DNA from 2 places in the Sphingomonas sp. GW821-FHT04B01 genome. Region 1 is predicted to be linked to the other one. Evidence: riboswitches for the same ligand, from Rfam matches in the RefSeq annotation. Region 1 holds a riboswitch; the other holds the start of a gene.
What was found. Region 1 has a riboswitch for glycine ahead of gcvT (glycine cleavage system aminomethyltransferase GcvT). Riboswitches for the same ligand answer to the same signal wherever they lie in the genome.
Positions count from the first base shown of each region.

Region 2: another riboswitch for glycine. It lies ahead of AC07UH_RS18210 (L-serine ammonia-lyase); the one in region 1 lies ahead of gcvT (glycine cleavage system aminomethyltransferase GcvT).

Region 1 is NZ_JBWKTR010000003.1:362,940-372,792, forward strand. It holds gene proS (proline--tRNA ligase) at 1-558, opposite strand, end outside; gene AC07UH_RS10515 (CcdC protein domain-containing protein) at 645-1,163, opposite strand; gene gcvPB (aminomethyl-transferring glycine dehydrogenase subunit GcvPB) at 1,338-2,912, opposite strand; gene gcvPA (aminomethyl-transferring glycine dehydrogenase subunit GcvPA) at 2,909-4,267, opposite strand; gene gcvH (glycine cleavage system protein GcvH) at 4,516-4,887, opposite strand; gene gcvT (glycine cleavage system aminomethyltransferase GcvT) at 4,887-6,092, opposite strand; glycine riboswitch at 6,151-6,257, opposite strand; glycine riboswitch at 6,258-6,350, opposite strand; gene AC07UH_RS10540 (hypothetical protein) at 6,450-7,085, opposite strand; gene ispH (4-hydroxy-3-methylbut-2-enyl diphosphate reductase) at 7,255-8,226, shown strand; gene thrB (homoserine kinase) at 8,279-9,232, shown strand; gene rnhA (ribonuclease HI) at 9,229-9,693, shown strand; gene AC07UH_RS10560 (NAD(P)/FAD-dependent oxidoreductase) at 9,848-9,853, opposite strand, start outside.
Region 2 is NZ_JBWKTR010000009.1:114,373-124,225, reverse strand. It holds gene galU (UTP--glucose-1-phosphate uridylyltransferase GalU) at 1-569, shown strand, start outside; gene rfbA (glucose-1-phosphate thymidylyltransferase RfbA) at 627-1,562, opposite strand; gene rfbB (dTDP-glucose 4,6-dehydratase) at 1,559-2,632, opposite strand; gene AC07UH_RS18210 (L-serine ammonia-lyase) at 2,811-4,238, opposite strand; glycine riboswitch at 4,344-4,433, opposite strand; gene AC07UH_RS18205 (replication initiator protein A) at 4,785-5,750, shown strand; gene AC07UH_RS18200 (helix-turn-helix domain-containing protein) at 6,205-7,008, shown strand; gene parA (ParA family partition ATPase) at 7,339-8,001, shown strand; gene AC07UH_RS18190 (ribbon-helix-helix domain-containing protein) at 7,998-8,282, shown strand; gene AC07UH_RS18185 (hypothetical protein) at 8,314-8,526, shown strand; gene AC07UH_RS18180 (hypothetical protein) at 8,834-9,442, shown strand; gene AC07UH_RS18175 (relaxase/mobilization nuclease domain-containing protein) at 9,559-9,853, shown strand, end outside.

The DNA.
Region 1 (9,853 bases):
CTCGTCGCGCGCCTCGTCGGCGGTGGCGTGGGCGGTATGGCCCTCCTGCCAGAGGAACTCGCTGGTGCGCAGGAACATGCGCGTCCGCATCTCCCAGCGCACGACGTTCGCCCATTGGTTGATGAGCACGGGCAGGTCGCGCCACGACTGCACCCAGCGCGCGAACGCCGTGCCGATCACCGTCTCCGAGGTCGGCCGCACCACCAAAGGCTCCTCGAGCTTGGCGGCGGGATCGGGCATCAGCCCGCCCTTGCCGTCGGGGATCAGCCGATGGTGGGTGACGACCGCCATCTCCTTGGCGAAACCCTCGACGTGCTCCGCCTCCTTCTCGAAATAGGAGAGCGGGATGAACAGCGGGAAATAGCAATTCTCATGGCCGGTCGCCTTGATCCGGTCGTCGAGCAGCCGCTGGATCCGCTCCCAGATGCCATAGCCCCAGGGGCGGATGACCATACAGCCGCGCACGCCCGATTCCTCGGCGAGATCGGCCTCGGCGATGACGGATTGATACCAGGCGGCGAAGTCGGCGTCGCGCGTGACGGAAAGAGCGTGCTTCATGGCGTGGACGCCTAGCCAAAGCGCTTCGGCGCGTCACCCCCCTCACGCACTGGCCGCGAACCGTGATCGGCGCGACGTGGGAAGCGCTACGGAGTCACGACCGGGCCGGCCGCCAACATCCGCTTGCCGCGGAGATACATCTCCAGCCGCTGCGCGCTGAACAGCCCTAGCGCCAGCGCCATCAGCACGTCGGTGATCGCCATCGGATCGAGCCCCGCCGGCCCCGCATAGCTCAATGCGCCGCGCGCGCTGCTGCGCACGACGATCAGCAGCACGATGAACAGCAACGCCGCCGGCGACGAGGTCTGGCCGAGCCGGTGCGTCTCCGGATCGAGCGTGATCCGCATCATCTTGCCGCGCTGCCAGCCGAGCGCCGCCCCCAGTGCCAAAGCGACGAGGCAGAAGGCCCAACCCCAGCCATGCGGCGGAAAGCGCGTGAAGGTGAAGCCGATCACCACCGCATAGAAAGCGGGCAGGATCCACAGATGTTCGAGCTTGAGCGGCCGCACCCGGCTCATCCGCTTCCAGCGGATCGCCATCACCACCGCGACGACCACGAGCGGGATCGCATAGCTGATCCACCCGCCCGGTTGCTGTCCCTGCATATGTCCGTGTCCCCGCCCGTTACGGGACAGAAACTAAAGCCACCGACGGCATTGCGAAAGGGGGTATCCTAGCCCCAACCTCCGTCACCCCGGGCTCGACCCGGGTCCCGCTACGCCCGAAACGCGAAGGTAGCGGGACCCCGGCTCAAAGCCGGGGTGACGAGGGAGCTGCCTTTATTCCGCCGCCTGCGCCAGCGGCTGTTCCTTCCATACCAGCACCGGCTTGCGCGCCGCCTGCGTCTCGTCGAGCCGCGCACGCGGCGCGAAATGCGGCGCGGTCTTGAGGCTGGCGTCGCCGGCCTTGGCCCGTTCCGCCACGCTGCGCAGCGCGCCGACGAACTGGTCGAGCGCCGCCTTCGATTCGGTCTCGGTCGGTTCGACCAGCATCGCGCCGTGGACGACGAGCGGGAAATAGACCGTCATCGGGTGGAAGCCCTCGTCGATCAGCCCCTTGGCGACGTCGAGCGTCGAGAAGCCCTCGGCGAGATTGGCGTCGGAGAAGATCGCCTCGTGCATGCACGGCCCCGACTTGGCGAAGGGCGCGTCGAGCGTCCCCTCCAGCGAGCGCAGCACGTAATTGGCGTTGAGCACCGCATCCTCGGCGACCTGCTTGAGGCCGTCGGCACCGTGGCTGAGGATATAGGTCAGCGCGCGGGTGAACATCCCCATCTGGCCATGGAAGGCGGTCATCCGGCCGAACGTGTCGGGATGATCGTCGCCCGCAGTCTCTTCCTCAATGAGCTGGATATGGCCGTCGGCCATGCGCGCGGTGAACGGCAGCGGCCCGAAGGGGCTGAGCGCCTCCGACAGCACCACCGGCCCGGACCCCGGTCCGCCGCCGCCGTGCGGGGTCGAGAAGGTCTTGTGCAGGTTGATGTGCATCGCGTCGACGCCGAGGTCGCCGGGCCGCACCCGGCCGACGATGGCGTTGAAATTGGCACCGTCGCAATAGACGTAGCCGCCCGCATCATGGACCGCATCGCTGATCGACTTCAGGTCGCGCTCGAACAGGCCGCAGGTGTTGGGGTTGGTGATCATCACCGCGGCGACGTCCGGCCCCAGCCGTGCCTTCAACGCCGCGGTATCGACGCGGCCATCGGCGGTGGCGGGGATATCCTCGACGGTGAAGCCGGCGAAGGCCGCCGTGGCGGGATTGGTGCCATGCGCCGATTCGGGCACGAGGACGACCTTGCGATGGCCCTCGCCGCGCTTCTCCAGCGCCGCCTTGATGCACAGGATGCCGCACAATTCGCCGTGCGCGCCGGCCTTCGGCGACATGGCGACGCCGTGCATGCCGGTGAGCTTGATCAGCCACACCGCCAGTTCGTTGATGACCGCGAGCGCGCCCTGCACGGTGTCGACCGGTTGCAGCGGATGTACGTCGGCGAAACCGGGGAGGCGCGCCATCTTCTCGTTGAGCCGCGGATTGTGCTTCATCGTGCACGAGCCGAGCGGGAACAGGCCGAGGTCGATCGCGTAATTCTGGCGGCTGAGCCGCGTATAGTGACGGATCGTCTCGGGCTCGGACAGGCCGGCAAGCCCGATCGGCGCCTTGCGGCTAAGATCGCCGAGCCGCGACCCCGCGACGTCGCCCTCGGCGAAATCGACGCCGGTGGTCTGCGTATCACCGATCTCGAAGATCAGCGCCTCTTCCAGCATCAGCGCCTTATTGCCGGTGAAGGTCGGTGCGGCGCCATTGCCGCCGCCGGCGGTCATCTCGGGACGCCAGCCGCTCTGATTGATGCTCATGCCAGAACCTCCTCGAGTGCGGCGGCAAGGGTTTCGACGTCCTCCGCGGTCGTCGTCTCGGTGACCGCGACGATCAGCCCGTTGGCGAGGCCCGCCTCGTCCGGATACAGCCGGCCGAGCGACACGCCCGCCAGGATGCCGCGATCGGCGAGCGTCCGCACCACGGGGCGCGCCTCGACCGGCAGCTTCAGCGTGAATTCGTTGAAGAAGGTCTCGGTGACCAGCTCGACGCCCGGCACCTTGGCGAGGCGATCCGCGGCGCGGCACGCCGCGGCGTGGTTGATCCCCGCCAGCCGGCGCAGCCCCGCCTCGCCGAGCAGCGTCATGTGGATCGAGAAGGCGAGCGCACAAAGGCCCGAATTGGTGCAGATGTTGCTCGTCGCCTTCTCGCGACGGATATGCTGTTCGCGCGTCGACAGCGTCAGCACGAAGCCGCGGCGACCCTCCGCATCCACCGTCTCGCCGCAGAAGCGGCCGGGCATCTGGCGGATGTACTTCTCCTTGCAGCCCATCAGCCCGACGTACGGACCGCCGAACTGGAGGCCGACGCCGAGCGACTGGCCTTCGCCGACGACGATATCGGCGTCCATCTCGCCCGGCGAGGTGATCGCGCCCAGCGCCACCGGCTCGGTGACGACCGCGATCAGCAGCGCCTTGTTGGCGTGGCAGGCGTCGGCGAGCGGCGTCAGGTCGGCGATCCGGCCGAGGATATCGGGATATTGCACGACGACGCACGACGTATCGCCGTCGATCGCGGCGATCATCGCATCGATATCCGTTTCGGCGGTCAGCGCCGGCGTAGAGGTTTCGAGATGATCGCCGGTGTATTTCGCCATCGTCTTGGCGACGCTGACATAATGCGGGTGGAGCCCGCCCGACAGGATCGCCTTGCCCTTGCGGGTGATGCGCCGCGCCATGCCGATCGCTTCCCAGCAGGCGGTCGAGCCGTCGTACATCGACGCGTTCGCCACGTCGGTGCCGAGCAGCCGCGCGACCTGCGTCTGGAACTCGAACAGCATCTGCAGCGTGCCCTGCGCGATCTCGGGCTGATACGGCGTATAGGCGGTGAGGAACTCGCCACGCTGGATCAGGTGATCGACGCTCGCCGGCACGTGATGGCGATAGGCGCCCGCACCGAGGAAGAACGGCACTTCGCCCGCGACCGTGTTCTGGCGGGCGAGCGCGGTCATATGCCGCTCGACCGCCAGTTCGGAGGCGTGGTTCGGCAGGTCATGGATCGGGCCGGACAGGCGGGCGGCCTCGGGCACGTCGACGAACAGATCGTCGATCGATCCCGCACCGATGACCGCGAGCATCGCGTCGCGGTCGGGCTGGGTAAGCGGCAGGTAGCGCATCATCATTCCCTTGAGAGCCCCGCCTGTGGGAAGGGCCTTTACCTATGGCGACGGGCTGAGGTTCGATCGATCATCCCCGCAGGTCCCGTCACCCCGGACCAGTTCCGGGGTCCACCGGGCAGCAGGGGCGCCCTATCGTTTCAGACCGTCCTCCTCGCCGCCGCGTGGACCCCGGAACAAGTCCGGGGTGACGTATCAAGCGCGGCGAGGCATCGACCAGAGCGGAGCACCAATTGCGAGGCTGATCGTTACAGCTTGGCGACGAAATCCGCGTAGGCGGCTTCGTCCATCAGCGTCTCCAGCTCGGCCGGATCGCTGAGCGTGATCCTGAAGAACCAGCCTTCCGCTTCCGGATCCGAGTTGACGAGGCTGGGATCGTCCGACAGCGCGGCATTGCCCTCGGTCACCGTCCCCGACACCGGCGAATAGACGTCCGACGCGGCCTTGACCGATTCGACCACCGCGGCCTCGTCGCCCTTGCCGAGCTGCTTGCCCGCCTCGGGAACGTCGACGAACACGATGTCGCCGAGCTGGCCCTGCGCATAATCGGAGATGCCGACGGTGCCGGTGTCGCCATCGACATCGACCCACTCATGATCTTCGGTGAAATAACGGCTCATCACTTGCCTCCTGCGCGGACATAGCGGTGGGGAACGAACGGCATCGGAGCGACCGTCGCCTCGTGGATCTTGCCGCGCTGGACGAGGCGCAGCGGCGTGCCGGCCTCGGCGAGCGCGGCGGGAACATAGGCCATGGCGATCGGCGCACCGACGCTCGGCGCGAAGCCGCCGCTGGTGACGCGGCCGATCACCGCGCCCTCGGCGTCGACGACGCTCGCGCCCTCGCGCACCGGCTGGCGCCCGGCGACCGACAGGCCGACGCGCTTGACCGCGGGACCATCGGTCCGCTCGGCGAGGATACGCGCGGCGCCGGCGAAATCGGCGGCCTCGCGGCGGCGCTTGGACAGAGCGAAGCCGAGATCGGCCATCACCGGCGTCGTCTCGGGATCGAGATCGTGGCCGTAGAGCGGCAGTCCGGCTTCGAGCCGCAGCGAATCGCGCGCACCGAGGCCGATCGGCTTGACCTCGGGCTCGGCGCAGATCGCATCGGCGAAATCGGCGGCGGCTTCGGCGGGGATCGAAATCTCGACGCCGTCCTCGCCGGTATAGCCCGAACGGCTGATCCACAGCGCATGGCCGTTCCAGTCGAACGCGCCCGCGGTCATGAACACGAGGTCCTCGACGCCGGGGATCAGGCGCGACACGGCGGCGACCGCCTTGGGCCCCTGCACCGCGAGCAAGGCCTGATCTTCCATCAGGTTCATCGTCAGATCGTCGGGCAGCACGTCGAGCAGATAGGCGAGATCGTCATATTTGGTCGCGCCGTTGACGACGACGTAATGGCTCGCCGCGCCGAACGGATGCGCGCCCTCGGCGGGCAGCGTCGTGGCCATCAGATCGTCGAGGATGCCGCCCTCGTCGTTGAGCAGCAGCGAATAGCGGATCTTGGTCGGCGCGAGCCCGGCGATATCGCCCGGCAGCACCGCTTCGAGCGCCTTGGCGACGCCGGCGGCGTCGAGCCCGTCGCCGGTGAAGCCGACCTGGCCCATATGGCTGACGTCGAACAGGCCGGCGGACTCGCGCGTCCACAGATGCTCGGCCATGATGCCCTCATATTGGACGGGCATTTCATAGCCGGCGAACGGCACCATGCGGCCGCCGCGGGCGCGGTGCCAGCCGTCGAGCGGCAGCAGCTGGATTGCGGGCTCGTCGCCGTCGAGGTCGTCGAGCGGGTCGGGCAAGGTGTCTGGCAGCGAATCGCTCATCAACCGTCTCCAAGAAAGGCACGGGACCAAAGACGGCACGGGGCCGCAATCGATCCGTCATACCCCCTCTGTCACGGTGACCTGAGAGCTTTGACCCGGCGCGTCTCCGCAGCGGGCTTACCCCTTCGGTGGCTCCTCAAAGGAACGCTTTCCAGAGTGTCGATAAGGCAGCGCGCGGTCCCGTTTGCCTGAGAGATTCCGGGGTGGTTGCTCCTTCGGCGGCCTCCTTGTGAAGAGGCTCTCTCCCGCGCCCGCCCATGCCGGTCGCCCGGCATCGACGCGTGGTGCTGTGACGGGCGGCGGGGCCTTAGTCAATGCGGAAACGCCCTCCCCTCCCTGCGCGGGAAGGGAAGAGAATCAGCGTTGCGCGTTATACTTCAGCTGGTCGTCGGTGAGCTGGAAGCCGACCAGCGCCTCGAAGGTCGCGCGCAGGACCGCGGAGCGCACCTCCGGCCGCGCCAGCGGATCGGTCGCGGCATCCTCGTCGCCCGCCTTGCGCTTGCGGGTGAGCTGGTTGCGCACCTCGTCGGGCAAGGTCGCCGCCGCCCGCGCGATCTGCGTCGAGGCGGTGCCCTGCGCCTGCGCGCGCGCCTGCCCGGCGTCGAAATGCACCGCGATCTGCCCCTTGCGCTTGGCGGTCACCGCCGAGCCGCCGCGGACGATCGCGATATAATAAGGCAGCACCACGTCGCGCGGGCCCTCGGTCCGCGTCCGCCGCGCGAGCACGTCGAAGGTGACGCTGGTGGCGATCTGCTCGCCGGCGTCGTTGCAGGCGCCGCGCACGTTGGTCATGCTGGCGACGACGTCGATCGCGCTCGCGTCGCGGCTCGTCGCCGGATCGAACAGGGTGATGTCGCCGGTACCGGCGGCGACGCCGACCGTCGGGCAGGCGGAGCGCACGGCGGAGATGCCGCCTTCGACGATCTCGCCCTTGCTGGCGCAGCCCGAGAGGATCAGCGCGAGGGCGGACAGGCCTAAAGCCGGGGTTTTCACGAGGACGCGTACCTTTGTCGAACGGACAGTGATGCGCCGCCGGAGAACCCGGGCGATGCGCGGCGCACCATAGGAACCGGCTTTCCCGCGTGCAAGCAATCGCGTACTTCCGCGCGGTGAGCCAATCGCGTACTTCCGTGCGCCGCACCAATCGCGTAGAACCGCCGGCATGGCCTCCCAATTCCCCGCGGACGGCGGCAAGCCCGTCCTCGAACTGCTGATCGCCGCACCGCGCGGCTTCTGCGCCGGCGTCGACCGCGCGATCCGCATCGTCGAACTCGCGATCGAGAAGCACGGCGCGCCCGTCTACGTCCGCCACGAGATCGTCCACAACAAGTTCGTCGTCGACACGCTGAAGGCGCAGGGCGCGGTGTTCGTCGAGGAGCTCGACCAGGTGCCCGACGGCGCGCCGGTGGTCTTCTCCGCGCACGGCGTGCCCAAGTCGGTGCCGGTCGACGCGCAGAACCGCGGCCTCGACTATCTCGACGCAACCTGCCCGCTGGTGTCGAAGGTCCATCGCCAGGCCGAGCGGCTCGTCGCCGCCGGCCGCCACATCGTCTTCATCGGCCACGCCGGCCATCCCGAGGTCGTCGGCACCTTCGGCCAGGTGCCTGCCGGCGCGATGTCGCTGATCGAGACCGCCGCCGATGCCGAGATCTTCGCGCCGGTCGATCCCGACAATCTCGCCTTCCTCACCCAGACGACGCTGTCGGTCGACGACACCGCCGCGGTGGTCGCGGTGCTGCAGCGCCGCTTCCCCAACATGCTGCCGCCGCGCGGCGAGGACATCTGCTACGCCACCTCGAACCGGCAGGCGGCGGTCAAGGCGATCGCCGCGGCGTGCGACGCGATGCTGGTGATCGGCGCCCCCAATTCGTCCAACTCGGTGCGGCTGGTCGAAGTGGCGGAGCGCGAGGGCATCCCGGCGCGGCTGATCCAGCGCGCGGGCGATCTCGACTGGACGTTCCTCGACGGCGTCGGCACGCTCGGCATCACCGCCGGCGCCTCCGCGCCCGAGCTGCTGGTCCGCGAACTGGTCGACCTGCTCTCCACCCGCTTCGCGATCACGGAGCGCGAGGAGGAAACGACGCGCGAGACGATCGCATTCAAACTGCCACGCGGCCTCGACGCCGCGGCATAGGCTGACCGTCCCCCGGCGCACGTCCGGGGGACGTGGAGACTGGGGAGGGATCATGGCCGTCTACACGCACGTCTCGGCCGAGGCGCTGTCCGCGTTCCTGCGCCGCTACGCCGAGGTCGGCGAGCTCGTCTCCGCCAAGGGTATCGCCGAGGGCGTCGAGAACAGCAACTATCTCGTCGACACGACGACCGCGCGTTTCATCCTGACGCTCTACGAGAAGCGCGTCGACGCCGGCGACCTGCCCTTCTTCCTCGACCTGCTCGATCATCTGGCGGACCGCGGCCTGCCGGTGCCGCCCGCGATCCGCGACCGCGACGGCGTCGCGATCCAGACGCTGGAGGGCCGCCCCGCCTGCCTGATCCGCTTCCTAAACGGCGTCTCGGTGACCCGCCCGACGCCGGATCAGGCCGCCACCGCCGGCGCCGCGCTCGGCGCGCTACACGCCGCGGTCGCCGATTTCGACGGCAGCCGGCCCAACAGCCTCGGCATCGCCGACTGGCGGCCGCTGCTGATGCGCTGCGGCAGCGATCTCGACGCCATCGCGCCGGGCCTGTTCGCGCGCGTCGATGCCGCGCTGGCGGCGGTCGAGACGGCCTGGCCGCACGATCTGCCGACCAGCGTCATCCACGCCGATCTGTTTCCCGACAACGTGCTGATGCTCGGCGCACGGGTGACCGGACTCATCGATTTCTACTTCGCCTGCCGTGACATACGCGCCTATGACGTCGCCGTGATGCACACCTCCTGGGCCTTCGATCCGCAGGGCGCGCCGCTCGCCGGCGTCGGCCCGGCGCTGCTCGCCGGCTATGGCGGGGCGCTCGGCCTGTCCGCCGCCGAGCGCGCCGCGCTGCCGGTGCTCGCGCGCGGCGCGTGCATCCGCTTCCTGCTCACCCGCGCATGGGACTGGCTCGACACGCCGGCGGATGCGCTGGTGACGCGCAAGGACCCGCTCGCCTATCTGCGCCGGCTCGACTGGTACGACGCCCATCCGGAGGCCTTTGCATGACCGACCCCGCCGCCCCCCAGCTCGTCGAGATCGCCACCGACGGCGCCTGCAAGGGCAATCCCGGCCCCGGCGGCTGGGGCGCGCTGCTCCGCTTCGGCGGCCACGAGAAGGAATTGTCGGGCGGCGAGACGCTGACCACCAACAACCGCATGGAGCTGACCGCGGCGATCGAGGCGCTGCGCGTGCTCACCCGCCCGTGCCGGATCAAGCTCAGCACCGACAGCAAATACGTCATGGACGGCCTGACCCGCTGGATCCATGGCTGGCGCAAGAACGGCTGGCGCACCGCCGACAAGAAGCCGGTCAAGAATGCCGAACTCTGGCAGGCGTTGTTCGCCGAGACGCAGAAGCACGAGATCGAATGGATCTGGGTCAAGGGCCACGCCGGCAACGCCGACAACGAACGCGTCGACAAACTGGCGAGTGACGCGGCGATTGCGGCGAGCCGCCCGGCGGGGTGACCTGGTCCTCCCCCGCCAGGGGGAGGTGGCACGGCGCAGCCGTGACGGAGGGGGAGGATGGGGTGGTAGCCGCCAATTTTGCTCCCGCCCTATCCTCCCCCTCCACCACTCGGCTGACGCCGAGCGGTCCCCCTCCCCCCTTGCGGGGGAGGACTTAAGC
Region 2 (9,853 bases), on a different contig from region 1:
ACGTCCGCCAGCAGGAGCCGCTCGGCCTCGGCCATGCAGTATGGTGCGCGCGCGAGATCGTCGGCGACGAGCCGTTCGCGGTGCTGCTCCCCGACGAGCTGATGGTCGGCAAGCCCGGCTTCATCGCGCAGATGGTCGAGGCCTATAATCAGGTCGGCGGCAATATCGTCGGTGCGCTCGAGGTCGCCGACAGCGAGACCGACAAATACGGCATCATCTCGCCCGGCGCGATCGATGGCCGCCTCACCGAGGTGAAGGCGCTGGTCGAGAAGCCCAAGCAGGGCAGCGCGCCGTCCAATCTGATGATCCCCGGCCGCTACATCCTCCAGCCCGAGGTGATGCGCATCCTCGAGAGCCAGGAAAAGGGTGCGGGCGGCGAGATCCAGCTCACCGACGCGATGGCGCAGCTGATCGGCCAGCAGCCGTTCCACGGCTTCACCTTCGACGGCGAGCGCTACGATTGCGGCGACAAGGCGGGCTATATCCAGGCCAATCTCGCCCTCGCCCTCGCCCGCGCTGACATCGGTCCGAGCGTGCGCAGCTTCGCCGAGGGTCTGCTCGCCAAGTAAGATGATCGACAGGCCGACGTGTAGACATGTCGGCCTGTCGATCATGTGTTTTCCGGCTTAGCCTCTGCGTCTGTCATCGGCGCGGCGTTCGCCAAACGGTAGCGGCGCGTACGCTTCCTCTTCGATCGCCGTCAGGATCGCGCGACCATAGGCTGTTTTGGCAAGCGCCCTGCCCTGTTCCGCGGCTGCCTCGGCCGTGATGAATCCTTGCAGGAAAGCGATCTCCTCCAAGCAGGCGATCTGGATGCCTTGGCGATGCTGAATGGTGCGGACGAATTCGGCCGCCTCCAGCAGGCTGTCGTGGGTGCCGGTGTCGAGCCAGGCGAAGCCTCTGCCCATCGGTTCGACATGGAGCGTGCCGGCCTCCATATAGCGACGCGCCAGATCGGTGATTTCCAGCTCCCCGCGTGGTGAAGGGGTTAGGCCGACGGTATGATCGCAAACTTGGGCATCAAAGACGTAAAGCCCGGTGATCGCATGGTTGGAGCGCGGGCGTTCCGGCTTCTCCTCGATGGAAACAGCGCGACCGTCCGCGTCGAAGGCGATGACGCCGTAGCGTTGGGGATCCTCCACCCGATACGAAAAGATCGTCGCACCGCCCTTGCCTGCCTCCGCACGGGCGACCGCCCGCCGCAGCATTGGTCCCAAACCATTGCCGAAGAAGATATTGTCGCCAAGAATCAGTGTAACCGGCTTGCCTGCAATCCACTCGCGGCCAATGGTAAACGCCTGGGGCAGGCCTTCGGGACGTTGCTGCTCGGCATAGGCAATCTGTAGGCCAAGCCGAGACCCATTACCGAACAGTGTTCGATAATGCGATAGATATTCGGGACTCGAGATGATCAAGATCTCGCGGATGCCCGCGAGCATCAGCGCAGATAGCGGGTAATAGATCATTGGCTTGTCGTAGACCGGCAGCAACTGCTTGTTGACGACCAACGTTGCGGGATGGAGCCGCGTGCCGGTGCCGCCGGCGAGAATGATGCCCTTCATGCCGAACGCTCCATTTGTCCATTCAGCCCGCGTCGCACGTCTGCCGCTTGCCTATCGACCAGTGGCTGCCACCAAGCTGCGTTGTCGAGATACCAGCGGATCGTCTTCTCCAGGCCGCTTTCGAAACTCTCCTGTGGCACCCAGCCCAGTTCAGCGTGGATGCGGGTAGCGTCGATCGCATAGCGCTGATCGTGACCCGGACGATCGGCGACGAAGCCGATCTGTTCGGCGTAGGAGCCCCCCTTCTCGCGCGGCCGCAGTCGATCAAGCGTCGCACAGAGTGTTTCGACCACGTCGATATTCCGTCGCTCGGCGCTGCCGCCGATATTGTAGCGGCGCCCCGGGACGCCACGTTCGAACACCGCTTGCAATGCGCGGACGTGATCCTCGACGAACAGCCAGTCGCGCACATTCTCGCCGCGCCCGTAGACGGGCAAGGTCTCTCCCGCCAAGGCCTTGACGATCATCAACGGGATCATCTTTTCGGGAAAATGATAGGGGCCGTAGTTGTTCGAGCAATTGGTGACGAGCACCGGCAGGTCATACGTATGGCCCCAGGCACTGACCAGATGATCGGATGCCGCCTTTGACGCCGAATAGGGCGAGCGCGGGTCATAGGGCGTCTCTTCGGTGAATGCGCCGCTAGGCCCCAACGAACCGAACACCTCGTCGGTCGAAATGTGATGAAAGCGGAACGCCGCGCGCTCGGTTTGTGACAGGTCCTGCCAATAGGCACGCGCGGCGGTAAGCATCGTGAAGGTGCCGACGACGTTGGTTTGTATGAAGGCGCCAGGGCCATCGATCGATCGGTCGACATGGCTCTCGGCGGCCAGATGGGTGATCACGTCCGGGCGGAAGTCGTGGATCGCGGTGCGGACCGCCGCCGCATCGCACACGTCGGCATGGACGAAACGATAGCGGGGATCGTCGGCGATCGGCGCGAGGGCGGTCAGCGTACCGGCATAGGTCAGCGCATCGAGGTTCAGCACCTCGTGCCCGGTGTTGCAGATCAGGTGGCGGACCAACGCCGAGCCGATGAAGCCGGCTCCCCCGGTGACGAGAATACGCATGGCTTGTGCCTAGCTGCAAAGGGTTAACAGGCATATCTAGGCTACGACATGTCGCCGTGTCGACATGTCGGATTGCATAGGAATCGACGATTAGGTTTGTCGATGTGCATTCTGCTCAAGTCGTGCCACGCTTGAATATAGGGCTGTCGACACGCCGACACCCCAACACCCCGACACGTCAACATTCCACCACGTTGACCGCCAGCCCGCCGAGGCTCGTCTCCTTGTATTTCGAGCGCATGTCCTCGCCGGTCTGGCGCATCGTCTCGATCACCGCGTCGAGGCTGACGACGTGGCTGCCGTCGCCGCGCAGCGCGAGATAGGCGGCGTTGATCGCCTTCACCGCGCCCATCGTGTTGCGCTCGATGCACGGGATCTGCACCAGGCCGCCGATCGGGTCGCAGGTGAGGCCGAGATTGTGCTCCATGCCGATCTCCGCGGCATTCTCGATCTGGCGGTTGCTGCCGCCGAGCACTGCGGCAAGCGCCCCCGCTGCCATCGAACAGGCGACCCCGACCTCCCCCTGGCACCCCATCTCCGCGGCCGAGATCGACGCGCGTTTCTTGTAGAGCATGCCGATCGCCGCGGCGGTGAGCAGGAAGCGGCGCGCGCCCTCGTCGTCGGCGCCCTCGATCAGCGTCTCGTAGAAGCGCAGCACCGCGGGCAGCACGCCGGCCGCGCCGTTGGTCGGCGCGGTGACCACCCGGCCACCGGCGGCATTCTCCTCGTTGACCGCGAGCGCCCACAGGCTGACCCATTCGAACACCTCGGCGGGGTTGCGGCCGGGCGCGTCGCCGGTGAGGCCCTGCTGGATCACGCGAGCGCGGCGCCGCACCTTGAGGCCGCCGGGCAATATGCCCTCCTGCGCGATGCCGCGGTCGATGCACGCGCTCATCGCGGCGCGGACCGCGTCGAGGAAGGCGTCGGTCTCCGCGGGGCTGCGCCACGCCTCCTCATTGGCGCGAACGAGCTCGGCGATCGACAGGCCGGTGGCATCGCCGAGCACGAGCAGATCGGCGCCCGAGCCGAACGGGTGGCGCACCGCGACATTGCCCGCGGCGAGCCGTTCGCCCTTGCGCAGGATCGCGCCGCCCCCGATCGAGAAATAGGTCTCGGCATAGGTCGCGCCATCAGCATAGCGGGCGGTGAAGGTCATGCCGTTGGGATGTTCGGGCAGGAAGTCGCGCGGGTGGAAGACGACGTCGTCGGGCGCGAAGACGATGGCGTGGCGGCCGGCGAGCGTCAGCCGCCGGTTGTCGCGGATATCGGCGAGGATCGCCGGCGCGGCATCGGGATCGAGCCGCTCGGGCTCCCAGCCGCCGAGGCCGAGGATCGTCGCGGTGTCGGTGGCGTGGCCGCGCCCGGTGAGCGCGAGGCTGCCGTAGAGATTACAGGTGACGCCGACCGGAGCCCCCTGCCCTATCCCCTGCCTTGCCCCCTGCCCGGCGCCCTGTCCGAGCGCGCGCTGCCCGAAGTCGAAGGCGGCGCGCATCGGGCCGACGGTATGCGAGCTCGACGGGCCGATGCCGATCGTGAACAATTCGGCGACGCTGATCGGGCGATCGAGGTTGCGGTCGAGCGGCGCGGTGACGGGATCGGTGTGCATGCGGTCCTTCCGCCGGTCGCTGCCGGCCTGCATGCCCCATCTGTCCCTTGCGCCTGAGATCATTATCCCGTCGGCGGGCACCGGCTGGCGCCACTCTCCAGATGTCGTCGTCGATCGGTCCTTCTGCCTGAGAGTTTCCGGGGCGGTTGCTCCTTCGGCGCCGGGGCCAGCCCGGTCTCTCCCTGATCGACGTCGCGGACGGTATCATCGCCCCGCTACCGGTCAAGGGCGCCGCACGCGCCCGTTCCATCCTGTCGAGCTATCGACATGTCGACAGATCGACCTCGTCGCGTCTGGCACTGCAGGGATTCGAACGACTTGGCACCATCGGGTCGAGGCATAGACATGTCGACAATCCGACTTGTCGTACGGCGGATGCCGGGCGCGGCGTCCGCGCCTGCCGGAGCCCGCCATGGGCCGGCGAGACCCGCCGCTCGCGCGCCATTTCCTACTCGAAAGCACGAATGGGGCGGCGTCCAAGCCCATTTTCCCTCGGGAATCCCGTGTGGGGTGCCAAAAGTTCGTGCTTTCGAGTAGGAAATGAACATGGCCCGTTCCCCTGCCCCGACCCGCCCGTCCGCCAGCGCCGGTACCGTGCCGCACCGCGACCTGTTCACGCTCGACAGCCCGCTGCACGGCGAGATCCGCGGCGAGCGGTCGCTGATGGCCTTTCCCTTCTTCGCGCTGTCCAAGAACGCCTGGATGAAGCCGCTGACCTACGATCACGCCACCGTGTCGATCGAGGTGCGCCCCTCGGCGAGCGGCGTCGCGACGATCTACGACAAGGAGATCGTCCTCTATATCGCCAGCCTGATGGCGGCGAAGCTCGAGGCGGGCGAGCATGTCGAGCAGGATTTCATCTTCACCGCGCACGATCTGTTCTCGGTCACCGGCTCCAACCACAGCGCGCGCTCCTACGGCCGGCTGTCGGAGGCGCTGGAACGGCTGCAGGGCACGCAGATCAAGACCAATATCGAAGCGGGCGGGGAGGGGGAGGAGGGCTTCTTCTCATGGCTTTCCGAAGCAAAACTCCATTATTCCAAGACGAAAAGTGGGGAGCGGCGGCTGAAGGCGGTCAAGGTGCGGCTGTGCGACTGGCTGTTCCGCGCGATCCTGCTCGATCGCCACGTGCTCGATTATGCCGCCGCTTACTTCCAGCTCGGGCCGATCGAGCGGCGCATCTACGAGGTGGCGCGCTCGACCTGCGAGGAGGGCGGGCTCGACCTCGATCTCGCCACCTTCCGCCTGCAGATCGGCTATCAGAACCCGCTGTCGAACTTCAAGGCGGCGCTCAAGCAGATCGTCGCGACCGACGGCATCCCCGATTACCATCTCGAACTGGTCGAGAGCGAGGCGGCCGAGGAGGAGGGCGCCGCCCCGCGTCGTGGCCGTAAGGCGCCGCAGAACCGGGTGGTGATCACGCCGCGGCCGCAGCCGGGGCAGGCGGTGCTGAGCGAGCATCGCACCATCGTCGAATCGGCCGCGGCAGAGGGAACCAATCCGGCCGGGTGATTCGCCGGCGGCTGCGAATTGTTACTCGAAAGCACGAATGAATGCGGTGCATTCCTACTCGAAAGCACGAATGGCAGCGCGCCATTGTTACTCGAAAGCACGAATAGAAACGCCTATTCTACTCGAAAGCACGAACTTTTTTCAGGTTAAATACTCGAAAGCACGAATCGTAAGCGCTTCCGCTGTTGGATCATTGCTGCAACAAGAATGACGCGCGGTCATGTCGACCGCGGCGATGTTCATGGAGTGGCCGTGACCACATAAAGGAAAGCCCGGCACGAAGGCCGGGCATCCCAAGGAAATATTCGAGAGACCGGCGTCGCCAAACGTCGATCGGTGACTTTTCAACAGCTCACGTCTCCCGAATAGCTCCGAACCCGTTCCGGTTCAAGGATGCGCGTTTCGCGCCACGGTCTTTTTTGTCCTCGGTCCCGGCCCCGCAAGGGGATGGAAGATGACGGCGTTTACCCTCGGGGAGGCGAGCGCCCGCGTGCTCGCGCGGGCGGGCGACGGGCTGCGTGCTGGATCGCGGGCCCCGGCACGTACTCGCGCACCCCACCGCACCGGTGCGCCGGTGCTGCGCGACAGTATCGAGGCGGGGACGTTCGAGGAGCTGTTCTTCGCGACGCCCGCCCCCGGCGAGACCGACCGGCTGCTGCGCGCCTGCCGCCGCACGCTCGACGCCGGTCGGCGCCTGCGCCGCGAGGAACGCGCCGGTACCCGCACGCTGAGCGCCACCGAGCGCAGCATCGCCGGGCTGACCGCGGCCGCGGTGCGCGTGTTCGAGGAATTGTGCACGCTCGCCCGGCTCAACCAGGGCCGCGTCTATCCGAGCTATGACTGGCTCGCCGAGGCGACCGCGCTCGGCCGGGCGACCGTCGCCCGCGCGCTGCACGCGCTCGAACGCTGCGGCTTCCTCGTCCGCCAGCGCCGGTTCAAGCGGGTGGAAGGGGAGGGGCCGCGCTATCGCCAGACCTCCAACGCCTATCGCCCGCTGCTGCCGGCGCGGGTGCTCGCCTATCTGCCGCGCTGGATGCGTCCGGCGCCGCTGCCGGTCGATCACGAGCAGCATCGCGCGGTCGAGGCGGAGGCACATGAGAGGATGCTGGCCAGCCTGTCCTGCCGGGAGCGCGCCACGGCCAGCGTCGGCGGCATGCTGGGCAAGGTGCTCGCCTCGCTCGGCGCGGCGATCGATCGGGATATGGCGTCAGCGTGCGAGTCTCAAAAACATCCGCAACCGCTCATGGATTCCATTTGAATGAGAACAAGAGGGTTGGCCTAGACGGCCAACACAGCCGTCTGACGACGAGGAAGGACAAACGACGAACCAAAACGACCCGACGATAAGACGAAAAGACCGGAGTGCCGGCTACGCCGTCACATGCTCCCTAGAAGGAGCAAGCGGTTCAGGGCGGTAATCCTCACCTTTGGCAGCGTGCGTCGATCTGTCGAGGTGTCGACGGATCGACGGCCGTATCGTGCTCGTCGATTCCGCTGATCGTCCGGTCGGGCAGGGGGCTCGACGCGTCTATATGTCTATACGTCGAGGACTTGCCACGTCGGCATGTAGACATGTAGGGAGGACGACATGGCGACCATCGCGATCATCAGTCAGAAGGGCGGCGCGGGCAAGACGACGCTCGCGCTCCACCTCGCCGCGGCCGCGCAGGATGCCGGCCGCGTCGCGCTCATCATCGATACCGACCCGCAGGCGACCGCCAGCCAATGGGCGGCCTGGCGTGGGGAGGCGCCGCCCGAGGTGATCGACAGCCCGCCGCCACGGCTCGCCGCCAAGGTCGAGGCAGCGCGCGGGCAGGGGGCCGAGCTGATCGTCATCGATACGCCGCCCCATGCCGACAGCGCCGCCCGCGCCGCGGTCGAGGTCGCCGATCTCGTGCTGATCCCATGCCGGCCGAGCGCCTTCGACCTGTCGGCGATCCAGACCACCGCCAAGCTGGTGCAGCTGCTGCGCAAGCCCGCCTATGTCGTCTTCACCGCCGGCGCCCCCAATGCGCCGCGCGTCTACCAGGAGGCGGGCGAACTGGTCGAAGGCTTCGGCACGCCGCCTTGCCCGGTGCAGATCCCCGACCGCGCCGCCTATCGCCACGCGAGCGGGGAGGGGCGCACCGTCATGGAATATGAGCCTGACGGCAAGGCTGCCGAGGATATTCGACAGCTCTACGCGTGGACATGTCGACAGGTCGGCATGCCGGTTGCTAAGATCAAGACCCGCAAGAAGGTACCTGCATGAGCCGCAAGCCGAGTTTCGCGAATCTGCGCACCGTCAGCGCGCCGCCTGCCACCGTCGCGGCGCCGGCACCGGTCGCCGCTCCCCCGCCGCCCGTCGGCGCGGCAGGGCAGGGGCCGGCAAGCCGCCAGGGCCGCAAGCAGATCGCCGGCTTCTTCAGCCCCGAGATGTCGTTCGCGATGCATACCCTGGCGCGGCGGCAGGGCCGCAGCCTGCAGGCGCTGATGGCCGAGGCGTTCAACGACGTGCTGCGCAAGCACGGTGAGAGCCCGATCGGGGATTGAGGCGGCGCCGGAGGCTGACCAGCACGCGAGGATGCTGATCTCCGTGCACGCTGTCGATGCTTGGTCATCTTCAGAATGGTCCATCCCAGCGGAAGATGGTCTGATACATCGCGTCGGCGCTTACGTAGCCATAGCGATCGACGTGGCATCAGCCTTCGCTAACGGGAAGCTGAGCATTGAAGGCTTCGCAACAGCGTTTGAGCGCCGCCAGATCGCCGGCTTTGCAGACTCAGCCTCTTTGTAATGCGCCAATGACCGGTCCGACATGGCGCGAGCGATGATGCTTAGCTCGGATCGAAATCCATGCCCAACGACCCGAAGCGCAAGCCCAGATCATTCTAGAGCAGTGTAGATCTCAAGGGGCTTCCCGCGCGCCAGATCGACTGGGATACGCGCTTAAAAATGCCCTGTCTGTCACACTGCAGGCAAACCCCTCGCTCCACGTTGATCGGACTCGTCGAGCTTGTAAAAGATAAAGGGTCAATGTATAAATTATAGGATCGGAGCTATGGCAGGATATGCCATCTGGCACCGTTGTATACACCGGTACGATGGCGCCGCTGCACGGGGCTGGATCATTGATCGTGACTGCTCGGGTATCTGATGACGTTGCGGCCGAGATCGACCGCCTCGCTACCGCCAACGGCCAGAGCCGTTCGGCGTGGATGTCCCACACGCTGACGCGTCTCGTTCTTGCCGAAGGTGGCGAGGATCTTCCGCTGGTGCCGGTTGCAAGGCGCGGTCACCCGGACGATGCCGTCCGGGTCACGCTGCGCCTGCACCGCCGCGAGATCGAGGCGATCGATGCGGCCGGTGCGCCGCTCGGGCTAAGCCGAAACGAATGGCTCAAGCGCGCCATTCGCTGGCAGCTCTGGGACAGGGCAGGGGTGTTGCGGCTCGCCCCCGCCACGCAATCCGAGATCGGCAAGCTGCGCAAACAGGTCCTCGCGATCGGGCGCAACATCAACCAGGCGGTCCACGCGATGAACGCGGCGAACCTGCCCGGCAGCACGTTGGAAATCGCGCGCATCGCGACGCCATTCATCGACACGTGCGCCGATTTGAAGGCGCTGCTGTTCGACGTGCGCCGGACGTTGAGCAGCTATGTCAGCGGCGAGGTCGCCTACTGGACCGGTGCGCCGGAGAGGGAGGCGGAATGAGTTTCCACCTCTCGGCGGGGACGCTGGACTCGATAGCGGGCGTGTTCGCGCCGCCCGGGAAACGTGCGTCGCGTCCGGGGGGCGGGAAGGGTGCGCGTCGCAAGGATGACGGCACGATGCTGGCCGTCGCTATCGCCTCGATGCTCGCCCGACCGGCAGCGAAACCGGCCGCGACGGGCGGGGCGTATCGACCAAGCCCGCAGGTCAGGAAGGCGTTCGGCGGTGGGTCGCATACTGCGATCAGCAACCGGGCGATCATGACGATGGAGCGCACCGCGCGCGGCGTTCCCGAGGTCATGGTGCGCGTGACTGGGCGTCAGCATGGCAGCGGTCACGTGCTGGCCAACATGACCTATATCAGCCGGCTCGGGCATGATCCGGAGAAGCAGGTCGACCTTCATACGAGCGAGG